2 regions of the Priestia sp. P1_B12_1 genome follow, and region 1 is predicted to be linked to the other one. Evidence: riboswitches for the same ligand, from Rfam matches in the RefSeq annotation. Region 1 holds a riboswitch; the other holds the start of a gene.
What was found. Region 1 has a riboswitch for ZMP and ZTP ahead of AC1D0Y_RS11415 (phosphoglycerate dehydrogenase). Riboswitches for the same ligand answer to the same signal wherever they lie in the genome.
Positions count from the first base shown of each region.

Region 2: it holds a riboswitch for ZMP and ZTP, as region 1 does, so the genes downstream of both, AC1D0Y_RS06545 (APC family permease) here and AC1D0Y_RS11415 (phosphoglycerate dehydrogenase) in region 1, are expected to answer to the same signal.

Region 1 covers NZ_JBFTZR010000003.1:74,502-85,988, reverse strand. The annotation lists gene AC1D0Y_RS11445 (SMP-30/gluconolactonase/LRE family protein) at 103-960, shown strand; gene AC1D0Y_RS11440 (group I truncated hemoglobin) at 1,185-1,547, shown strand; gene hpaB (4-hydroxyphenylacetate 3-monooxygenase, oxygenase component) at 1,688-3,124, shown strand; gene AC1D0Y_RS11430 (DUF817 domain-containing protein) at 3,273-4,079, shown strand; gene AC1D0Y_RS11425 (tubby C-terminal domain-like protein) at 4,135-4,695, shown strand; gene htpG (molecular chaperone HtpG) at 4,726-6,603, opposite strand; ZMP/ZTP riboswitch at 6,814-6,892, shown strand; gene AC1D0Y_RS11415 (phosphoglycerate dehydrogenase) at 7,061-8,260, shown strand; gene AC1D0Y_RS11410 (hypothetical protein) at 8,394-8,846, shown strand; gene AC1D0Y_RS11405 (hypothetical protein) at 9,693-9,842, shown strand; tRNA gene AC1D0Y_RS11400 (tRNA-Ala) at 9,960-10,031, opposite strand; gene AC1D0Y_RS11395 (HD domain-containing protein) at 10,138-10,686, opposite strand; gene AC1D0Y_RS11390 (GH25 family lysozyme) at 10,912-11,487, shown strand, end outside.
Region 2 covers NZ_JBFTZR010000002.1:178,742-190,228, reverse strand. The annotation lists gene ppc (phosphoenolpyruvate carboxylase) at 1-664, opposite strand, end outside; gene AC1D0Y_RS06555 (acyl-CoA thioesterase) at 1,125-1,634, opposite strand; gene AC1D0Y_RS06550 (DUF5105 domain-containing protein) at 1,786-2,832, opposite strand; gene AC1D0Y_RS06545 (APC family permease) at 3,015-4,610, opposite strand; ZMP/ZTP riboswitch at 4,666-4,744, opposite strand; gene AC1D0Y_RS06540 (cupin domain-containing protein) at 5,130-5,729, shown strand; gene AC1D0Y_RS06535 (DUF3311 domain-containing protein) at 6,107-6,310, shown strand; gene AC1D0Y_RS06530 (sodium:solute symporter family protein) at 6,310-7,809, shown strand; gene AC1D0Y_RS06525 (alanine/glycine:cation symporter family protein) at 7,839-9,269, opposite strand; gene AC1D0Y_RS06520 (glutaminase) at 9,372-10,361, opposite strand; gene AC1D0Y_RS06515 (ATP-binding protein) at 10,628-11,487, shown strand, end outside.

The DNA.
Region 1 (11,487 bases):
GAAAGATATTCCTAACTTTTTCTATTTGTTTAAAAGAATGTTTTTTTGAGAAAGCGATTATAAAAAAATGATTGTACATAAAAACGAAAAAGGAGCTTGAAAATGGAAGCAAAAATTGAAAAAAAGTACGATGGCCGTTTGCTTGAAGGACCCCTATGGGATGAAGAAAATCAAAAATTAGTGTTAGTAGACATCTTAGATAAAAAGCTTCTTACGTACGATCCAAAAACGACAACCTTAGAAGATATTGCTCTTCCTTCAGTCGTTACAAGCGTTTCTAAAACCAATCATTCAAAATTGATTGTCTCTACCCGTAATCAGCTGCTTTTAGTTGATAAAAACAAAAAGAATCATGAAGAGTATATCCGTTTAGATACTCTTGAAAAAACCATGCGTTTTAATGACGGGAAATGTGATCCATATAATCGCTTTTGGATTGGAACGATGAGTGAAGAAGATGAAGAAGGAAAAGCCCAACTTTACGTAGTAGATGAAAAAGGTGTCATTAAGAGCGCTAAAGAAGGATTAAGCGTGTCAAACGGGCTAGCTTGGAATCGAACAGGAGACAAATTCTTTCTGGTTGATTCACCGAAAAATAAAATTATGTCTTATTCATTTTCGAAAGAAACAACAAGGCTCGAAGATGAAAAAGTAGTGATTGACCTTTCAGATATGGACGGGTTTCCCGATGGAATGACAATTGATGAACACGACCGATTATGGGTAGCGCTTTGGGGAGGTTCGAAAGTCATTTGTGTAGATCCAGATAAAGGAGAAATTATAGAATCTATTCATCTTCCTGTTTCCAATGTAACCTGCTGTACATTTGGAGGAGACGATTTACAAACCTTATTTATCACCACAGCTAAGGAAGAAGAAAAATACGAAGAAGCTGCCGGCTCTCTTTTTTCATGCCGAGTAGGAGTAAAAGGCGTCCCTGCTTATACTTACGTATATTAGATAAGCGCTTGGAAAAATGTAATGATTCCTAAAGCCAAGTAACGAGAGATGTTACATACAGCTTCTACAATTCCTTTACGTTGTGTTCACTTCTTTACATTTTATTCTTTATGAGGAAGAGGAATAAAATATGGGGACAACGAATTTCCATAAAGAAGCCTTTTAAAGAATATGAACACTTCTATTGGGTAATAATGGGAGAAGGTACAAAAGGAGGAATTGTTTTGGAACAAACATTGTATGAAAAAGTGGGCGGACAAGAAGCGATTGACAAAGTAGTTGATTATTTTTATTCTGAACTCGTATTAAAAGACGAAACGGTCAGTCACTTTTTCGAGCATACGGACATGGATAAACAGCGTCGGCATCAAGCTAAGTTTATAAGCTTTGCCTTAGGTGGCCCGAATCAATATTCAGGGAAGTCGATGGCCAAAGCACATGCAAATATGAATATTCAACCCGAACATTTTAATGCAATTGCTAAGCATCTTCACGATGCACTTGCTCACTTTAATGTTGAAGAGCCTGATATTGACCAAGCATTAAGTAAAGTTGAATCCCTAAGAAATGATATTCAATATAAATAAATCATAAAAAAGAAGGTTACTGTGACCTTCTTTTTTTTATGCTCAAAGCTGTGATGTATGAAGGAAACATGGAAAAGACATCGTAATATGATAAAAATGCAATAGGTAAAAATATTTATCGAAAGTCTGGGAGTGGGAGTATGTCAGCAATTAATGGGAAGCAATACGTAGAGAGAATTAATCAATTAAAAGCAAATGTATGGGTTGATGGCAAGCTCGTAACAGGCGATATATCAGAACATCCGGCTTTTAAAGGAGCCATTAACAGTCAAGCTAAGCTTTATGATCTTCAGCATGACAAAAAAATTAAAGATATCATGACATATCAATCTCCGGCTTCTAAAGAATTTGTTGGTACATCTTATTTACAGCCTAAAACAAAAGAAGAGTTAAAAAAAAGACGAGAGATGACCCAGCAATGGGCGCAATTAACCCATGGTATGATGGGAAGAAGTCCAGATTATATGAATACCGTATTAATGGCTTTTGCATCCTCTGCAGAACTCCTGAGAGGAACAGAAAACTGCTTTCCTGAAAACATCCTTTCTTATTATGAATATGTGAGAGAGCACGATTTATCGCTCACTCATACATTCATCGATCCTCAAGTCAATCGAATCCAATTTTATTACGAGCAAAACGACGAACCGATAGCAGCAAAAATAGTTGATAAAAACAATGAGGGAATCGTTATCCAAGGCGCGAAACTGCTTGCTACACAGGGCGGAATGACGGATGAGCTGCTCGTACTGTCTTCAGCGGGCATTCAAGGAAAAGAAAAAGGATTTGCTTTTTCGATTCCAAGTAATACAAAAGGAATTAAATTTATTTGTAGAGAATCATTTGCAGGAAAAGAATCGACGTTTGATTATCCATTAAGTTCTAGATTTGAAGAAATGGATACAGTTGTTGTTTTTGACCATGTATTAGTACCGTGGAACCGCGTTTTTTTCTATGAAAATGTAGACGTATCAAATACATTCCTTGCTTCTAGTTCCTTTTCAGCTTTTGCTCTGCATCAGGTAACTTCAAGGAGAATTGTCAAAACAGAGTTTGTATTAGGGATTGTACAATCTCTGATTGAAACCATTAACATTACGGATTATCCGCATGTGCGAGAAAAAGCAACGGAGCTTATTATTGCTTTAGAAACAATGAAAGCTCTCGTGATGAAAGCAGAAGAAGAAGCGGAAATTGATCCATGGGGATACATGCGTCCGAATGAAACTACACTTCGTATTGCCGCAAATATATTTTCAAAAACATATCCTACCTTTACAGAGATTATCCAGCTTTTAGGTGCAAGCGGACTAATGGCAATACCAACAGAAAATACGTGCCGCTCATTGGTTAAAGAAGATATTACGCGTTATTTACAAGCTAAATCGAGAGGGGCAGAAGATCGAATTAAGCTTTTTCGACTAGCGTGGGATTTAACTATGAGTCCGTTTGGCACAAGAGAAACACTGTATGAACGTTTTTTCTTTGGAGAGCCTGTACAGTTAACCAGTTATCTGTACTTATCTTATGATAAAGAGCGCTATGTACAGAGAGTAACCGATTTTTTAAAAAGTTAACGGAGAAAACGAATCTCCGCTGGGTATGATAGTTTAGTTACCAAAACAGCGGAGATGCTTATTGAATAAATTTTAAAAATCTGCAATAATTTTCAAGGAATCATTTCTGTGAAAATACTAAGGAATACTATAAAGGTAGGATGTGACAATGAAGCAATTAATCTATTTTGGTTTAGAACAAGCAAAATCTTGTGTTTTTCCTGTTATCATTTTTCTTACGTTGGCTATGACAAAAATAATTGAAGTACCGTTTATTTCTAGATATGACCTTATTCTATTAGTCTGTCTAGGAACTCAAGTTTTAATGGTAATGTTTAAACGAGAAACGCTTGATGAAGTAAAAGTCATCGCAGTATTTCATTTAATTGGACTAGCGTTAGAACTCTACAAAGTTCATATGGGCTCATGGAGCTATCCGGAAAAAGCTTTCACTAAAGTCTGGGGAGTTCCGCTGTACAGCGGATTTATGTATGCTAGTGTAGCCAGCTACATGTGCCAAGTGTGGAGAAGGCTTGAATTAAAGCTTACGAACTGGCCTTCTACATGGGTTGTCAGTATACTAAGTGCGGCTATTTACCTTAACTTTTTCACGCATCATTTTATTTACGACTTCCGCTGGTTTTTAAAACTTTTTACTTTACTTATTTTCTATCGAACTTTTGTATATTTTACAGTTAACAAACGTACATATCGCATGCCTTTAGTATTGTCTTTTGTACTGATTGGCTTTTTCATTTGGATCGCTGAAAATATCGCAACATTTTTCGGAGCATGGCAGTATCCAGATCAACAGCAGCAGTGGACAATGGTTCATATAAGTAAAATTAGCTCTTGGCTTCTTCTTGTGATTGTTAGTTTCTTGATTGTTGCTTTACTAAAGCATTTAAAAGAAAATCAAAGCCAATTTAAACAAAGAAAGAAATCAAAAGAAACAAACGAAATATATGAAAGATAGAAACATAACTATGTACACGCTGTTAATATGAAGTGCAGAACCTTTGGAGGCTTATATGCAAGAATATATTTTTTATCTTCCCTATTTTAAATCAGCGGGGAAGACCATAGCAGTTACAAATGAAAATGGAGAAAACGTCGGACAGCTTAAGAGAATGCATAAAAATATGTGGACGAAAAGTATTGATTTTTTAACTCGTGATGGACTTCCAGTGTTAGATTCTATTTCTTGGTTTCCTATCTTTTCCTGCGGCTTAAAGGTACATTTACAAGTTCAATGGGAAGGAAGAACGGTGTTTATTGATCACGTAAAAAAACACCGGTGGGTGATAAAAGAAAATGGAAAAACAGTGGGAGATCTATTAGGTAAAGGAATAATTAACAACGAAGGAGCACAAGAAATTAGATGGGGAAATAACGTCTACATGTTAAGCAGTCATGAAGCTGTAGAGGAAGCGTTTATTTTTAATCAAAAAAGAGAAAAAGTCGCAGAGTTTAAATCAGACCTTTTTCATTTTAAAGAAGGCAAACACTCAATAAGAGTAACAGAAGAACTGCCCGTACCCATTTTTATCGCTTCTTACTATATAACTACTTTTATTATGCCATACATATAATCAGGCGCAGAATCATTCTGCGCCTGATTTTTATATCATGATTTTACAAATATCATTTGTGAATTCAACGGGATCACTAATATATAAACCTTCAATTAGAAGAGCTTGGTTATATAATAAATTTGTATAGAGGTCTAATTTCCCTTTATCATTTTCAAATGCATCTTTTAAAGAAGCAAATACATCATGATGTACGTTAATTTCTAACACTTTTTCTGCTTTTACATGCTGATTATCAGGCATAGCACTTAAAATTTTCTCCATTTCAATCGTTACTTCACCATCAGCTGATAAGCAAACGGGATGTGTTTTTAAACGTTTAGACGCGCGCACATCTCCTACTTTTCCCGCCAAAGCTTTTTTCATATAGTCAAATAGCTCTTTATTTTCTCTTTCCTCAGACTCATTGAGCTCTTCTTCTTCTGCTTCAATCCCTAAGTCACTGCTTGAAACAGATTTAAATTCTTTTTCTTCGTACGTCATTAACATTTTAATTGCAAATTCATCGATATCTTCTGTAAAATACAGAATTTCGTACCCTTTATCTGCAACCAATTCTGCTTGAGGAAGCTTTTCAATTCGGTCATACGATTCACCTGATGCATAATAGATATACTTTTGATCTTCAGGCATGCGCGATACATACTCATCTAGTGTTACGAGCTTTTTCTCTGTAGAAGAATAGAATAAAAGCAGGTCTTTTAATACGTCTTTGTTGCTGCCAAAGTCACTGTAAACGCCGTACTTCAACTGGCGGCCAAATGATTCATAAAACTTCTCGTACTTTTCACGTTCGTTTTTAAGCAAGCTTTTTAATTCATTTTTGATTTTCTTGCCGATGTTTTTGGCAATCAGCTGAAGCTGGCGGTCTTGCTGCAAAATTTCACGTGAAATATTAAGAGATAAATCTTCAGAATCTACCATACCTTTTACAAAGCTAAAGTAATCTGGAAGAAGATCTGCACATTTATTCATAATTAAGACGCCGTTTGAATACAGTTCAAGCCCTTTTTCAAATTCTTTTGAGTAGTAGTCAAACGGACTATTTTCTGGGATAAATAAAATGGCATTGTAGCAAATCGTTCCATCCACATTAATATGAAGGTGAGTGAGCGGTTTATCAAATCCGTAGCGCTTTTCTGAATAAAACTGCTCATAGTCTTCTGAAGTCAATTCATTTTTATTTTTCTTCCAGATAGGTACCATACTGTTGATAACTTGCTCTTCTGTATAATCTTCTAGCTCGTTATCAGAACCTTCTTTAGGACGTTTTTCCGTTATGTCCATTTTAATCGGGTAGCGGATAAAGTCTGAATACTTTTTAATGATCTCTTTTAAACGATACTCTTCTAGATACTCATCATATGTTTCATCTTCTGTATTTTCTTTAATTTTTAAAATAATTTGAGTCCCAACCGTTTCTTTTTTGCAAGGCTCGATTGTATAACCATCAGCACCAGTAGATTCCCATTTATGGGCTTCATCGCTGCCTAACGCTTTACTAATCACCGTCACGACATCTGCCACCATGAACGCTGCGTAAAACCCAACGCCGAATTGGCCGATAATCGTGTGCCCGTCCTTTATTTCATTTTCGTTTTTAAACGCAAGGGAACCGCTTCGCGCAATTGTGCCCAAGCTGCTTTCAAGCTCTTCTTGCGTCATGCCAATTCCAGTATCCGTAATGGTTAAGGTACGGTTAGTTTTATCTGGTTTTACTTTTATGTAATAGCTTTCTTTGTTAAAACGTAAGGAATCGTCTGTTAAGGCTTTGTAATAAATTTTATCGATTGCATCGCTTGAATTTGATAGAAGTTCTCTCAAAAATACTTCTTTTTGAGAATAGATAGAATTAATCATCATCTCTAATAATCGCTTTGATTCGGCTTTGAATTCTTTTTTTGACATAAGAAATTCTCCTTTCCAAATGGGGCTTATAAAATAATTAGCACTTGGGTGAATAGAGTGCTAATCACTCTTCTTATTTAACATGTATTAGGATATTTGTCAATATATTAGGAGATTCGCTAAAGAGAGTAAAAATTAGACTGAAAAAAGCAAACTTTTAAAAAAAGGTTGAACGTTCTGAAAGAGTTTGCTAGAATATACTTAATTTCAAAGACTATATGTGACTGGCGAAACGCGGATAACCGTGAGGAAGCATATAGTGACGTAGCCGTTCGCCTGGGCAGAGGTAAGGGATTAATACATATCTCTTACCTCTTTCTGTTTAGGGGGAGAGGATATAGAAGTTATCACACATGTAGGCTAAAAAACCAGACTTTTAAAAAAATTAAAAATGAAGTTCCTTTATCCAAAGGTAAAAACATGTAAAACTACGATGATAATCAGAGGAGAGTACAAAATGAGCACATTAACATTAGAAAAAGTACAAACAATCAAAACATTAAACAACATTGCACAAAAAGGTCTAAATGTTTTTAATCAAGAAGGTTATCAAATTGACAACGACAGCGAAAATCCAGATGCGATTGTCGTGCGTAGCTTTAACATGCACAGCATGGCATTTGACCAAAATTTAAAAGCTATTGCACGAGCTGGAGCAGGGGTTAATAATATACCGGTGGACGCTTGCACGGAGCAAGGTATCGTTGTATTTAATACGCCAGGAGCTAATGCAAACGCAGTAAAAGAAATGGTTTTAACTACAATTATGGCTTCTTCTCGTAACTTATTTGCTGGAGTTGAATGGACAAAAGGATTAGATGGCCAAGGTGATCAAATTCCTAAATTAGTTGAAGCAGGTAAAAAACAGTTTGTTGGAAAAGAAATCAAAGGTAAAACGTTAGGCGTTATTGGTTTAGGTGCAATTGGTGCTCTTGTAGCAAACGATGCGCTTGATTTAGATATGGACGTAATTGGTTTTGATCCATTCATTTCTGTTAATACAGCTTGGAATTTGTCTCGCAACGTACAGCGTGCAATGTCTCTAGAAGAACTATTTGCAGCATCTGACTATATTACGGTTCACGTTCCATTAACGGACGATACAAAAGGTGTTTTCAATAAAGAAACGTTCAGCATCATGAAACCGGATGTTCATATTTTGAACTTCTCACGCGGTGAGCTTGTAAACGAAGAAGATATGAAAGCTGCTCTTGAAAGTGGAAAAGTTGGACGATACATTACAGATTTCCCAAATCAAAATGTCTTGAACATGAAAAATGTTGTGCCAATTCCTCATCTAGGGGCATCAACTCAAGAATCAGAAGAAAACTGTGCGGTAATGGCAGCACGTCAAGTGAAAAATTTCTTAGAAACAGGAAACGTTAAAAACTCAGTAAACTTCCCGAATGCATCTCTTCCTTACACTGGGAAAAAACGCGTAGCTGCTTTCCATCACAATGTGCCGAATATGGTAGGACAACTTACGCAAGTTTTCTCAAACTACAATTTAAACATCGCAGATATGGTGAACAGAAGCCGCGGTGAATATGCGTATACAATGATTGATATTGACAATCAAGTAAGTGACGAGATTGTGCCTGAGCTAGAAGAAAAAATTGGTCAAATTGAAGGAATTATTACAAGTCGTATTATCTAATTTGGTTACTATCATATTCTAGTGTTGCAGCCCTAACTTAGAAAAGTTAGGGCTGTTTTTACATAGTGTTTATCTTCATATCATTTCCTTCATTCCCATAGCATATAGAAATACCTTTAAAGAGGTGAACGTTTTGTCAGGAGAACTGATCGGAATTTTGATAGGGTCGCTCATCGCGCTGGCAGGAACATTCATTACGTCTGTCGTAGCCATAGTGATGTCGAAAGAGCAATACAAGCAAGAGCTTCGCAAAGCATTTATCCAAAAGAAAGTTGATGCCTATACCCATGTGTGTCAAGTTATTCTAGCTATAAAAAACGATTTACTTACAAAAACTGTTTCTTCAGCCGGATTAAACTGGACGGCTCAATCTATTAACAAACTAGCAGATGTGTGTATTACGGAAGGGCTATGGATCGATGAAGAAGACAGCAAAAAGCTGGAGGTTCTGCAGAAGCAGCTTTCAAAATTTGTATTTGATGAAATAGAACTGTCTAGACATGATATTCTCACAGTCTGTTATGAAATTATTGAATATTGTGAAAAAAAGGTAAGGATTCTTCATTTTATGACTACAAAAGAATAGGTGATTACTACTTTAAGAAGTGATAGTAGAAGTATTAAAAAAGCATCGGTCTTAACGATTGTATAAGAAGTGTATGAGCTATTTCATATTTCATACAGTTCTTAACAAACAGTAAGTGTCTATGAAAAAAACTTTGCAGCAACATACAAAGTTTTTTTTATAGCTTGCGTTTTTTCGTTCAATTGTGGATATAACTAAAGAAAAACAAAGCAAGCAAAAGGATAATTCCAACTACACAAGCCATTTGAATGGTATTTAAGGATGTTGATAACCAAAGGATTAAAGCGATAATACATAAAACTAAGCTACCTAGTACAATGGCAAAACGAATAACAAAAACGACTGTTATAGAACGAAGGCCACATACAGCTGATATACTAATCACTTCTTTGTAGAATGAAATAACTTTTCTGTCCAGGGTATAAGCATGCTTAACATCTCACGTTAATGTCTACATTCACATTATCTTAAGTTTCAATTCATACTGGCTTCATATAAATTAATCATACTGAATGTATTAATAAAAGATATGAGGTGGAACAATGTTAAACAAGCTTTTTAAACTATTTACAATAGAAACCGAGATATCTAAAGATAAAGAAGTAGATCTCCACGAAGAGAACGATTTTAGCGAAGTTTGTGATGATCATTTCATTATAGATGAGTATTAGAAGCCCTATAAAACGCTGCAAAATTGAAAGAATTGATTGAGTATATCTGTATAACCAGTAATTGTACAAGGGTCGTAAAGGTATACTTTTACGGCGAATTAATATTGATGAATTGCTTTTTTCGTGAAACAATGTGAAAAAAATGGGTATCCTAGAAGCAAAAGGAGGGGATAGAATGGGCAAAGAACCAAATGATGAAACAAGTGAAGGGTTGAATCAGCTTTTTGAAATCATCAATGCAAAAGGCGACGAGGGCGAACTTAGAGAAATTGTAAGCAGAAGCAGTGAAAAAAATAATCATAAAAACCATGAGGATCAATCGTAAAAAGAAAATAAAAAACCTCTTCATGGAAATCATGAAGAGGTCAGATGAAATAGTATTGCAACCATTCCATTCTGCAGAGTTTTAAAGTGTTTTAAACTGTTGATGCGACTGGTTTTATGGAACTGATGGGATTCGAACCCACGACCCCTTGTCTGCCAGACAAGTATTCTCCCACTGAACTACAGTCCCGATTATGTAGAGTCTTTATTGCGTGTTGACTCTACTATATTTTAATACGTATGCCGCGCGTTCGCAATAGTTATTTTCAGTGTTTTCTAATTTCTTCATATGAATATTAACTTCTAAAAAAATCATTTACTTCTTGTTTGTACGTATAAAAAAAACTTGGAATTTGGCTTGGTTCCAATCCTTTTGCAGCGTATTTGCTGATGGATTCGTAGTACCATTTCTGCTTTTCGAATCCTCTTTTAAAGCTATTCCAAATCGTATCTCCTTGCTGATCGTAGCTTTCTTTTAAAGACCGTAAATTGTCTAATTTATCTGCTACAATTAAAGATTTCACTTCAAGAGAACCAGTTTTCACAATTTGAATTGTATGCTGTTTACGTTCTTCCCAGCTTTTTGATTTGTTTTCTGTATGAGCTTCAACAATCCCCGCTACCTCTAAACCAAATCTTTGTACAATTTCTTCGAGTGTTACACTTGTATCTTCTACAGCATCATGCAGATAAGCTGCTGCAATTACTTCTTCACTAAAACCCGCTTTTTCTAAAATATTACCTACATTAATAGGGTGAACAATATAAGGTTTATCGGACAGTTTGCGCATTTGGCCGCTATGAGCGTGTTCTGCATATCTACGTGCTTCTTTTATTAAAGACATCATATTCCTCCACTTTTTATTCAGTATATCTTCATATTAATAGTATAAACGAATATAGCTTTCTTCACTTTATAAAATTGCACAAATTCATTTCTTATAATAAGGGAAGGCTATTAAAATCCCTTCATATTGTAGTTTTTTTATAAGACCTAATATCTATTTAATAGGCCTGTATCAGTTGCCATTTCCTTTTTTATTCATAGTTTGTATGAAGGAGTGATAGCAATGCAAAACCGTAATAATCAAAATATTAAGGTCATTGATGTTTCTCATCACAACGGAACAATTGATTGGGCAAAAGTGGCGTCGGATGGTGTAAAAGGCGCGTATATTAAATTAACAGAAGGTACAACCTTCTTAGATAAAAAATCATATGATAATTATATAGGTGCAAAAAATGCAGGTCTACGTGTAGGCTTTTATCACTTTGCTCATGCTGATAATGATCCCATTGCAGAAGTTAATTTCTTTTTAAATAAATTAGGTAGCATGAAGGTTGATTTGCCTCATTGCTTAGATTTGGAAGAAAATAAAGGGAAAACAAAAGCGCAGGTCACAGCCTTTGCAGTTAGATGGATGGAGTATATTGAAAGGAAAACAAGCATTACGCCTATTCTTTACACAGGGTATAGTTTTATTAAATCCAATTTTACAAGCGCTGTGGCAAGATATCCGCTATGGATAGCTCGTTACAGTGGAAGTAACCGCTCTAAGGGATTTGCTAACCCAGGTGATACGGGGATTTGGGATAGATGGTCTATGTTTCAATATACAGATCAAGGAAAAGTAAATGGGATTAAA
Region 2 (11,487 bases), on a different contig from region 1:
AATATAATCCATTCGATACTTCATCCATTACGGTTGGCTTGCGATCTCGCAGTTCATTTGTTTGCCATAAAATCAACACTTCGCTAAACAGTCTTTCTTCAATTTCCGTACGTTCGCGTTTTGTTAACGTTGGATTATCCAAGTTTTTGAGAAGCTCAGCCATTCGTTTATGAATATCAAGAACACTTCGTCTAGTGGCTTCTGTTGGATGAGCAGTGATGATGAGCTCTAGAGATAAAGTTTGAAGCAAGTTAGCAATTACGTCTGGCGCCACTCCATTATTTTTAAGCGAAACAACGGCACTTTCCAATGAGCCCGGCTGCATAATAGAATCTTCTTGCTGCTGATATTCCCGTCTGCGACGAATTCGATGATTTTGCTCTGCAATATTAACTAAATGAAAATAAACTGCAAACGCCCGAATAACCTGCTCGCGCATCGGCTGTTCAAGAGTAACGATTTCATTTTTTATTTCTTTATAGATAACTTCATCTTTGTTTTCTCTAAGTGATTTTGCTACTTCGCGTATTTTTTCTACTTTGTTGAGCAGTTCTTCTCCACCTTGGTGAACCAGAACTTTCCCTAACAATTGACCGAGAAACTTTACATCACGGCGCAGGGCAGTGCTGCTGTTTTGTCTTTCTGCTGCTTCTACTGTTACCATTAGACACGACACCTTTCTTTATAAATGTTGTACTTTTTAAACTTTTTAGAAAATTATATTAAATCCATATTACCATGAACGAAAATAAATTTCATATAATTTTATTTCCTCCTCTCGTTCAGGAGAGGAGATTCATCAAATATAGAAAGAGGTTAAGACATAACTAAATGAATCCAATCTAAAGACGAACAAATGGGATACATAAGCTGAACCGCTTGTGACACCGCAGTTGATTACTGTGCAAGACTTTGCTTTCTGCGGGCGGTCGATGAGCCTCCTCGTCTCTTTCGCTTTTCCCCCGTAGTCTTCGTCTTGCTTTCCAATCAACTGCTAGAAGGAACGAAACAGATGAAACCTACGTTCACCATAACAAAAAAAACGAACCACTAATCAAACACGTTGATCACTGGTTCGTTTTTCATTTGAGCTAAAACAATTTTGTCTCGGCCTCTCTTTTATGCTACCAAGGTTGTCCTAAATCCAATACCGATGCTAGTTCATTGCTTTTTTTACGCACTTGTTTACGCGTGGCAGCGCGATCTGCCCCCGTTTGAAACAGGTATTTTTCTTCTTCTGTTTCTGGAATAAGCTCCGGTACTGCACGGGGCTTTCCATCATCATCCATTGCCACAAAAGTTAAAAATGATGTGGCTGCAATTTGACGCTCCCCGGTTTTTAAATTTTCTTTAATCACTTTCACAAACACTTCCATGGATGAACGACCTGTCCATGATACGTATGACTCCAAACATACAGAATCCTGAGGCGTAATAGGGTGCAGAAAATGAATAGAGTCTGCTGAAGCTGTTACACACTCTGTACGACTGTGACGATAAGCTGAAATGGACGCAATCATATCAATATCACTCATTAACTTTCCGCCAAATAACGTATTGTGATTATTAATATCATTAGGAAAAATGCGGCTCGTTCGAACAGCCTTTGTATCTTTACAATAATTTGCTTTCATTAGTAAGAACCTCCATTGATGCCTATCATAATAAGAATAAAAGAATGAATGAACCTATACTAGCATATTTTGATAAATTTAGCTTTACAAAAAACTCGTTGATTTATTTACAGAAAACAAAAAAGAGAAGAAAAATTCTTCTCTTTTTTGTCTATCGAATATAGCTTGATCCAAACGTTTTACCTAAAGAATCACTGTATAGGTCACTTGGTTTCACAGTCCATTTCCCATCTTCTTTCACCATAAAAATTCGTAGGGGGCGACTTCCTTCTTTTGTTTCCAATTCATTTACAATATCTTTGAAGTGAGAAGCGGCAAACTCTTCAGAGTGTTCTGTATCATAATCCTTCGTTTCCTCTGTGTAGGCTCGTTTAAGCTGCGATACGTATGAATACAAGTCTGATAAATTAAGAGTCGTGTACTCCACCTCTACTACTGCTTTATTATTTGCATTCGCAATCACATTTGTTTTCACGCTTGCTTTTTCTTTTAAAACATCTTTATACATGTTAAAAAAGTCTTTTTTTGCTTTGTCGGTTAAACTATTAGAAAACGCACCTTTTAATTCCTCGTTAAACGCTTTTTTCTGTTCTTCTATAACAGCTGTTTTATCTGCTGTTACATATTTATCATAGTCTACGTTTTCTTTATTTAAGTAAAGGACTTCTGTATAAGCTTGCAGAGCTTTTTCTGGGTCTTGCAGCTTATTATAGCTTTTCGCGTATTTCTTTGTATCCAGTGTTAATGTCACTTCGTCAATTTCTTCATCATAATCAGATGATTTTGGCTGAAGCCCAATTTTATACTTTTTATCTTTTTTGACTTCAAAGACAAACGTTAAATTTTTTTGCTTTCCAGCACCAATTTTGTCAGATGCACTGCTTTCTAGTCCGAGCTCACGACTGTTCACTCCCGTTTTTGGAGACAGCTGTTCATCTCCTTCGTATAAATAAACACCGTCATAATCCGATAAAGATATACTGTTTTTGGAGACATTTTTCACTTTTAAATCAACTTTCAACAGCCCTTTTTCTTCACTTGTAGCTCCTTCATCACTATCTACTAAAATGTAAGAAGCGCTGTCAATAGATGCTTCAATCGCCTTATTTTTAGCCGAAGTAGACCCTCCCGTTTCCTTAGAACTGTTGCAAGCCGCTAATACTAGCATAAGTACAAAAGCTAAAGCCAAAACATTCATTTTTTTCACAGCTGCCTAATCCCCTTTATTTTGTTTTTTTACAACTTTATCCCAAATAAAGGTTCCCTCTGTATAAATACTTAAACCTTAAAATCTATATTTTTTACAATATTTTGATAAAAACTAAGTCTAAACTCTCCACTCACCTAAATAAAAAAACACGAGCACGGGCTCGTGTTTTTTTATTTAGATTTAAAATTTTCTTGATTGATTTGTTCAGCTTCTTTCATATATCGGTTAGATTTGCCACTCTTAATTCCCCAGTAATAAAAAGCTAATGATACGCAAGCAATCACTAGCATATCCCATCCGAAAGGCAAAATATTTTTGCCTCCGAATTTTTCGCTTCCTATGTAGGAAATAAAAATCATGCACGCTAAATAGATAAGCATCCAAGCCCCGGTTAAAAATTCTTTTTTAAAGCCCACCCATTTATTTTTCGCTTGGTAATAAAAATAAACAGGCAGGCCAATTGCCATAATAAAGATCACTTCACCTGTAAGTGGCCACCTTGCCCAGTAAAGCGTCAAGGAAGCAAAAACGAAGCCGCATGGCGCAATAACTGATGCCCCTTTTAAATAAAATGGACGGTAAAAGTGTGAAGCCGTTTTTCTTAATGTTATAAGCGCTACAGGACCCATAATATAAGAGATAAGCGTCGCTACTGAGATCACTTCTGCTAAGACACCCCATCCTCTAAATAAAAAGAGAAACAAAAAGCAAGCTGCTAAATTTAGCCACATAGCTGGGCGCGGGACATTGTAAAGTGGATGAAGCGTACCAAAGATCTTTGGCAAATATCCATTTTGCTGCATCCCGTATAACATTCTAGAAGTAGTTGCCGTATATGTAGCACCTGTGCCGGAAGGAGAAACAAATGCGTCTGCGTATAACACAATTGTTAGCCAGTTAATTCCAAGCGCAATCGCTAAATCAGCAAAAGGAGAATTAAAATTCAAATGATTCCATCCATCAGCAATTGATGACGGACTTACTGCTCCGATAAAAACAATTTGCAATATAATGTATACAATTCCTGCAATAAAAATTGAACCAATTACAGCTACCGGAATCGATTTATTAGGTGATTTTGCTTCTCCTGCCATATTTACAGGACTTTGAAACCCATTAAATGCAAACACAATACCTGATGTTGCCACTGCCGTTAAAACACTGGCCCATCCATAAGGGGCAACCCCATGCTCACTTGAAAAGTTTCCGCTATGAAAACCAGCAAAAAATAAAGCCCCTGCTGTTAAACCAGGAATAATTAATTTAACAATCGTAATAAATGAGTTTGCTTTAGCAAAGAGATTTACCGTCCAATAGTTCACAAAAAAGTAAACGAATAATAACAAAGACGCAACTGCCAACCCCTTGGACGTTAAAATTCCATTATCTACTAATTCGTGAGTCCAGCGAGCCCATTTCCACGGCCACGTACTCATATATTGCACAGATGCAATAGCCTCCACTGTTATCGTTGAAGCGATTGAAATCCAGTTAGCCCAAGCAGCCAAAAAACCAATAAATGATCCGTGTGAATACTGAGGATATTTAACCATCCCCCCTGCTTGTGGAAACATCGCGCCCAGTTCAGCATATGATAGAGCAATGGTCAAAATAACCACCATTCCAATACCCCATGAAAAAATAGCCGCGGGTCCCGCAATTTGAGCTGCTTTCCATGCTCCAAACAGCCACCCTGAACCGATAATCGAACCTATGCCTGTCATGGTTAAAGCAAATGTTCCCATCTTCCTTTGCATATTGCTCATCCAAATCTACTCCTCTTCCCTAGGAAAATAAAAAAACACTTGCGAAAATTTCTCAAGTGTTTGCCCAGGCGCGCGGCTTATACGCTATATGCTCCCCCATGGTCATCCATGTTGCGCCAGTCACATATAGGAATATATTTTTTATCAGTATATAACATTCATTTCTATTACTCAATACACAAAAATGTTTACATTACTTTTATAAAAATAATAAATTATTCGTAAAATTTCGAATAAAACTTCTATAAACCTCTTTTTAATTACAAAAATAACTAAAACCCTAACTTTTCTTGTTGTTTGATTCTTTTACTCCACGAGTAGATTACCTTCTAAAGATTATACTAATATATAGTATTCATTTACATAATAAGAATTAACAGCTATATATCCATAGAATTCTTGCACTAGACCCTTTACTTATATACAATATGAAGAAAAGATACTAAAGTGAACTGTCCACCACTTAGCTACGCTTGAAGTGGGAGACTTCTTTTAGGAAAACGTTAAAACCTACATATCATGCACTTCGCAACAAATGAAGTACTTCGAGCAAACTTCTCTGTTTACGCAAGCAAAAAACAGGGAAAATTACGAAAAAAGATTGTTAGAGGGATGCTTATGAATTATGCAAATGTAAAAGTTCTTTATTTTGATGACGACGGAACCATTCCAAATCACCCTCGTCTTCCAGTTTTATTGTATGAACACGTATTTATTAGTAAGAAAGAGAAAGTGGAGAGCATTTTTAATTCTCACAACTGGAAAAACAGCTGGGTAGGTGGCATACATGATTTTCACCATTACCACAGCAATTCCCATGAAGCACTAGGTGTAATTAGCGGATCTGCACGTTTAAAACTAGGTGGACATATGGGAGAAAATATCGTGGTGCATGCTGGCGATGTGCTCGTACTTCCTGCAGGAACAGGGCATATGCGTCTGCAGTCAACTGCTGATTTTAAAGTGGTTGGAGCTTATCCAGAGGGCATGGATTACAATTTACGAACAGGAAAACAAACTGACCGCCCTCACGTATTTGATGAAATTGCACAAGTACCTATTCCTACAACAGATCCTGTTTATGGCGACAAAGGACCATTGACAGAGTGGTGGAACTAGACAAGCACTTATTGTCTAGTTTTTTTATTTGCTCTGTTTTATTCTTTCCATGAATCTCTATTTGAACATACAAATTCTTTTCTTATGATGCAATAGCAATATACTTTATCTCAGCGAAATAACAAAAACTTCCCGGTCAAAACTAAATTTCTTCTTTTCCGTTCTCTTTTTGCTTCAAGAGCAACTTCGCTTAGATTATTCCCCTTTTTTTCTTTCATAATCATTTCAAATATACTCTCATCACAAGCTCTTTTTTGTTTTTCTAAAAAAATTTTCATAGATTATAACGAAATTTTCAAAAAACTTATTGCTTTACCATGTCAGACTTGCTATCATAGTGAACATTGTTAGATAAATTTTTAGTAGGAGGAGTAAAATTGAATAGAAAATTCATAATTTTTATTTTATTCATCATTCCATTTATTGCTCAATTCGCTGTTTTACCTTTTGTAAATAACATTCATCCAATTATTTTTGGATTACCTCTTTTGCATTTATGGTTATTTTTATGGGTCTTCTTAACGCCTGTATGTACATTTATTATTTATCGTTTACAAAAATCTTGGGGGGACATTGAATAATGCAAGGAAATTTAACAGCACTTTTAATCACATCAGCAATTGTTCTTGTTGTTATCGCAATTGGCTTTATAGCGGGACGTGACAAATCATCTAGAAGCTCAGTTGAAGAGTGGGCTGTAGGTGGAAGACGTTTTGGAAGCCTGCTCGTCTGGCTTTTAGTAGGAGCAGATTTATATACTGCTTATACATTCCTAGGACTTACAAGTACAGCTTATCAGGGAGGAAGCATCGCATTTTTTGCCATCCCTTACTCTGTTTTAGCCTTTTTAATTTCATACTTTTTTCTTCCAAAGCTTTGGACTGTTGCTAAAAAGCACAAACTTACTACGCTTGCTGATTATGCCAGAGAACGTTTTAGCAGTAAATTTCTCTCCTCTTTAATTGCTATAGTAGGTGTATTGATGCTCATTCCATATATTGATCTTCAGCTTAGCGGTATTCAAGATACTCTTCGCGTTGCAGGAACTGGCTACATTAACGTAAAAGCAGTCGTTATTCTTTCATTCTTTCTTGTGGCTCTTTATACCTTTTTCAGCGGAATTAAAGGTCCCACATATACGGCAATTATTAAAGATATTTTAGTATGGGCCATTATGTTATTTATGGTTGTTTCTCTGCCAATTATGCATTTTGGAAGCTGGGGCAACATGATCGACAATGTTGCAAAGGATGCACCTCAGCTATTAACGATCCCAACACAAGGACCTAAAGGCATTCCATGGTTTATTACAGCATCACTCGTATCTGCTTTAGCTTTATTCATGTGGGCCCACGCTGCTACAGGTGTTTTCACTGCTAAAAGTGCAGATTCGCTTCGTAAAAATGCTATTTTCTTACCGCTTTACAATATTGTTTTAATTCTAGTCATCTTCTTAGGATTTATTGCTTATCAAGTATTACCTCAAGATACAACGGATCCTAGATTAGCATTATTAACCTTAATTCAGTATTCATATGGCGGCATTGGCCAAGGGTTAGCTTATGCAACGATTGCTCTTGCTTCATTAATTCCATGTTCTATCATGGCTATCGGAGCGTCTAACTTATTTGCAAATAATATATTCAGAGATTTAATTAATCCAAATGTACAGGGTAAAACATTAACAATGGTTACTCGTTCTATGGTTTTCGTTGTTATTGGACTGGCACTTTTATTCGGTTTATTATTCCCTCAAGCACTTGTTTCCCTACAGTTACTAGGGGTATCTGGTATGGTACAAATTTTCCCGGCTATCGTTATCAGCCTGTTCTGGAGAAATCAATCGAAAGAAAGTACGATTGCTGGATTAGTAGTAGGGCTGGTTGTAACGTTTACCGTCCATGCCACAGGAAATTCATTTGGTCTTTATGAAGGGTTCTGGGGATTATTATCTAACTTACTCGTAGTTGTTATTTTAAATCCAATCTTTTCGGCCAAAACAAAAGCAGCAACTAACGGTGTGAAAGAAACATTGTTTTCTAAAGGCACTCCGCAAACTGAATTAAAGAAAAACGCATAAAAAAGTTCAGCCAATTGGCTGAACTTTTTTTAGATAATATTCTCTTTTTCAGAAGGGGGTGGAGTAGATTCTCTTTCCCAGCATTCGATATTTTGATTGTTTTCTAACGCATCTCTATAAAAGACTGGATTTTTCCCTTCCTTTTTCTGCTGAGTATAGTCATGCAAGGCGGAAAATGCCACTTTCGATAATAGAAAAATAGCAATCAAGTTCACGACTACCATCATCCCCATAAATAAGTCTGCCAAGTTCCATACAAGCTGAAGCTGAGCAATCGATCCAAAAATAACCATCGCTAAAACACCTACACGATAAGACCAAAGCCACATCTTATTTGAATTTAAAAACTCAATATTCGTTTCTCCATAATAATAATTGCCAATTAACGTACTAAAAGCAAATAGAAATACCATGATAGCTAAAAACCCTGATGCCCAAGAGCCGATATGGGTACTAAGAGAAGCCTGCGTTAGTTCAATGCCGCTTAGTCCCTGCTTATAGGCGGGGGATAAGAGAACGATAAATGCTGTGCTTGTACAAATCACGAGTGTATCCGTCAAGACACCAAATGCTTGGATAAGACCTTGTTTAACTGGATGACTCGTCACTGCAGTTGCCGCCGCGTTGGGAGCACTTCCCATTCCTGCTTCATTGGAAAACAGTCCGCGCTTTACTCCATTGATTAACGTTGCACCAATTGCCCCCCCAAGCGCTTGTTCAAATCCAAATGCATTTTTCACAATTAGAGATAGAACCGCAGGCATTTGATCAATATTTTTAAAGATAATGAACAGAGCCATTCCAATGTATAAAACGGCCAATACGACCACGATGTATTCCGATATCTTGGCGATGCGTTTGATTCCGCCAAAAATAATTACCGCAAATATAACTGTCATAATAATCCCAACCAACAAGCGGCTCGTTCCAAAAGAGTTCTCAAATGCCAGCGTAATCGTATTAGACTGCACAGCGTTAAACACCAGGCCAAATGATAGTGTAATGAGTACAGCAAATAGCCCGCCCATCCACCTTTTATTTAACCCTTTTTCCATATAATAAGCGGGTCCTCCTCGAAACCCGTTTGATCCTTTTACTTTATAAATTTGAGCGAGTGTACTTTCTACAAAACTTGATACTGAACCGATAATGGCAATAATCCACATCCAAAATACAGCACCCGGGCCACCAAGTGCAATAGCAATCGCTATCCCTGTAATATTTCCCGTTCCTACTCGAGCTGCCATGCTTATGCAAAAAGCTTGAAACGGGGAGACTCCTCCACCTTTAACCGCTCGTCCTTCTTTCAAAACAAGTACCATTTCTTTCAACATGCGAAACTGCAAAAAACGAGAGCGAATCGTAAAATAAATACCAATTGAGACAAGTAAAATAATTAATAAATTCGACCAAAAAAAATCATTGATGACGCTAATCACACTTTCGATTGCTTGTTGCATGCCTATCACCTCATTAAAAATTTGGTAGAACAAATGCAAAACATGAAAGTTTTTTCTCTTGGTGTTTATATTATTGAAGCGAATGAAGAGTACGTAAATAGACTAAAAAATACTCAAATCCCATTCTTTTGCGATTTTTTTTAGCAGCGTAACACCTTTTACGCTATTCCCGTATTCATCAATAGCTGGACTGTATATTCCGATACCGCATCCGTCTGGAAATGGAGACTGCTTTTTCGTATTAGGTGGCACCAATGACATGATTCCTCCCGATACACCGCTTTTAGCTGGCATACCAACAAATGCCGCAAACTTTCCTGAAGCATTATACATACCGCATGTAAGCATGAGCGCTTTTGTTAATTTAGCTACTTCTTTTGGAATTACTTGTTTATGAAACACTGGATGGTATCCGTCTAATGACAGAATTAATCCAATCAGTGCAATATCTTCAGTCGTTACTTCAATTGAGCACTGCTTTAAGTAAACCTCTAGAACTTCTTCTACTTCTCCTTGCAAGTAGTTCGTTTCTTTTAAATAGTAAGCAAGCGCACGATTTCGATGAGACGTTTGCCATTCTGATTCAAAGACCGTTTCATTAATGAGTGGTGTTTTCCCGGTAAGCATCGTTATCACATCAAACAAATAGCTTAATTTTTCTTTTGCCGTCTCCCCAGATAAAAGAGATGAAACCGTTAAAGCACCAGCGTTAATCATAGGATTGAACGGCTTTCCTGGTTTATGCATTTCCAGTCTTATAATAGAATTAAATGCATCTCCAGTCGGCTCTACATCCACTCTCTCTAGCACATAAGGAATGCCGCAGCATAAGCAAGCTGCTATAAAGCTAATGACTTTGGAAATACTTTGAAGAGTAAATACCGATTCATAATCTCCAGATTGGATAACCGTTCCGTCAGCACCAATCAAACAAATACCTAATTGAGACGAGTCCATATCTTTCAGCGCTGGAATGTAATCAGCCGTCTTTCCTTCTGACGAAAATTCTTTTATTTGTTGCACCCACTCATGTAACCGGTCTTTTGCAGTGAGCTGTAAGTAAGACATTTCCTGTTCAATTTCTCTTTTCATTAAAATCACCTCATCACTTAATTAACTTTTTATTTTAAAGCGCTTTCATAAAGCGAGATTTCATTTTCGTTTTTAATGTACAATGCAACCTACGAGAGCATACAAAAACCTACAAAACTTTTTGGAATTATATTTTTATCTTTGGCACTCTTCTCCATTGTGCTGGACGCTGTCACAATGTATACTAATTCACGAATCACTTCAGGAGGTGAAATTGTCTGAATTTTAAATCTTTCATTCGAAAAGATCCGTACATTTTATTGCTCATGCTCATTACTGTCCCGCTGGCGGGAGAGTTAAAATTTTATCCGTTAAATGAAACATTTCGAATTACATTTGGAGCTCCTACATTTTTCTTTTTCCTGTTGCTTTTAAAACGGAAAACCGTTTTAGCCGGGGGCTTGTTAACCGCTTTAAGCGTCGTTCTCTTTCGCATCATGCTCGATTATATCATGCTCGATCATTTTCAATTTGCGGCTTCTGCACATACGCATTACCCTACGTTTTTCTTCTACTTTACGTATGCACTTTTATTTTTTATTTTTAAAGTAAGCCGCATGAACTATAGTGCTATTGTAATTGGAGTGATTGGACTCATCATTGAAATTGCTGCTGATGTAGTGGAACTAACTGCGCAGTATATAGTTTTGCACACAACAATCCATGTCGATTCATTATCTGACATGGCCGTTATTGCTTTTGCTCACAGCTTCATTGTACTCAGCTTTTTTAATATGATGACGATTTATGAATCACAGTCACGGGAACGTCAAATTCGCAAACAAAATGAGCACATGCTAATGCTCATTACAAGCCTTTATGAAGAAACCGTTCATTTAAAAAAGACCCTTCATAATACAGAAGCCATTACAAAAGCTTCGTACGATTTATACCGTGTATTAAATCAGCAGGAAAAAGATCATTCTGTGCTAAACCAAACGCTCAGTAAAAAAGCGCTTCGGATTGCCGGAGATATTCACGAAGTAAAAAAAGACAACCAGCGTATTTTTGCGGGCTTATCTAAAACAATTTCAAATGAAAGTTTCCAAAATTATATGAAAGCAGAGGAATTAATCGAGCTGATCGTACGCATCAACAAAAAATATGCCGATTCTCTTCACAAACA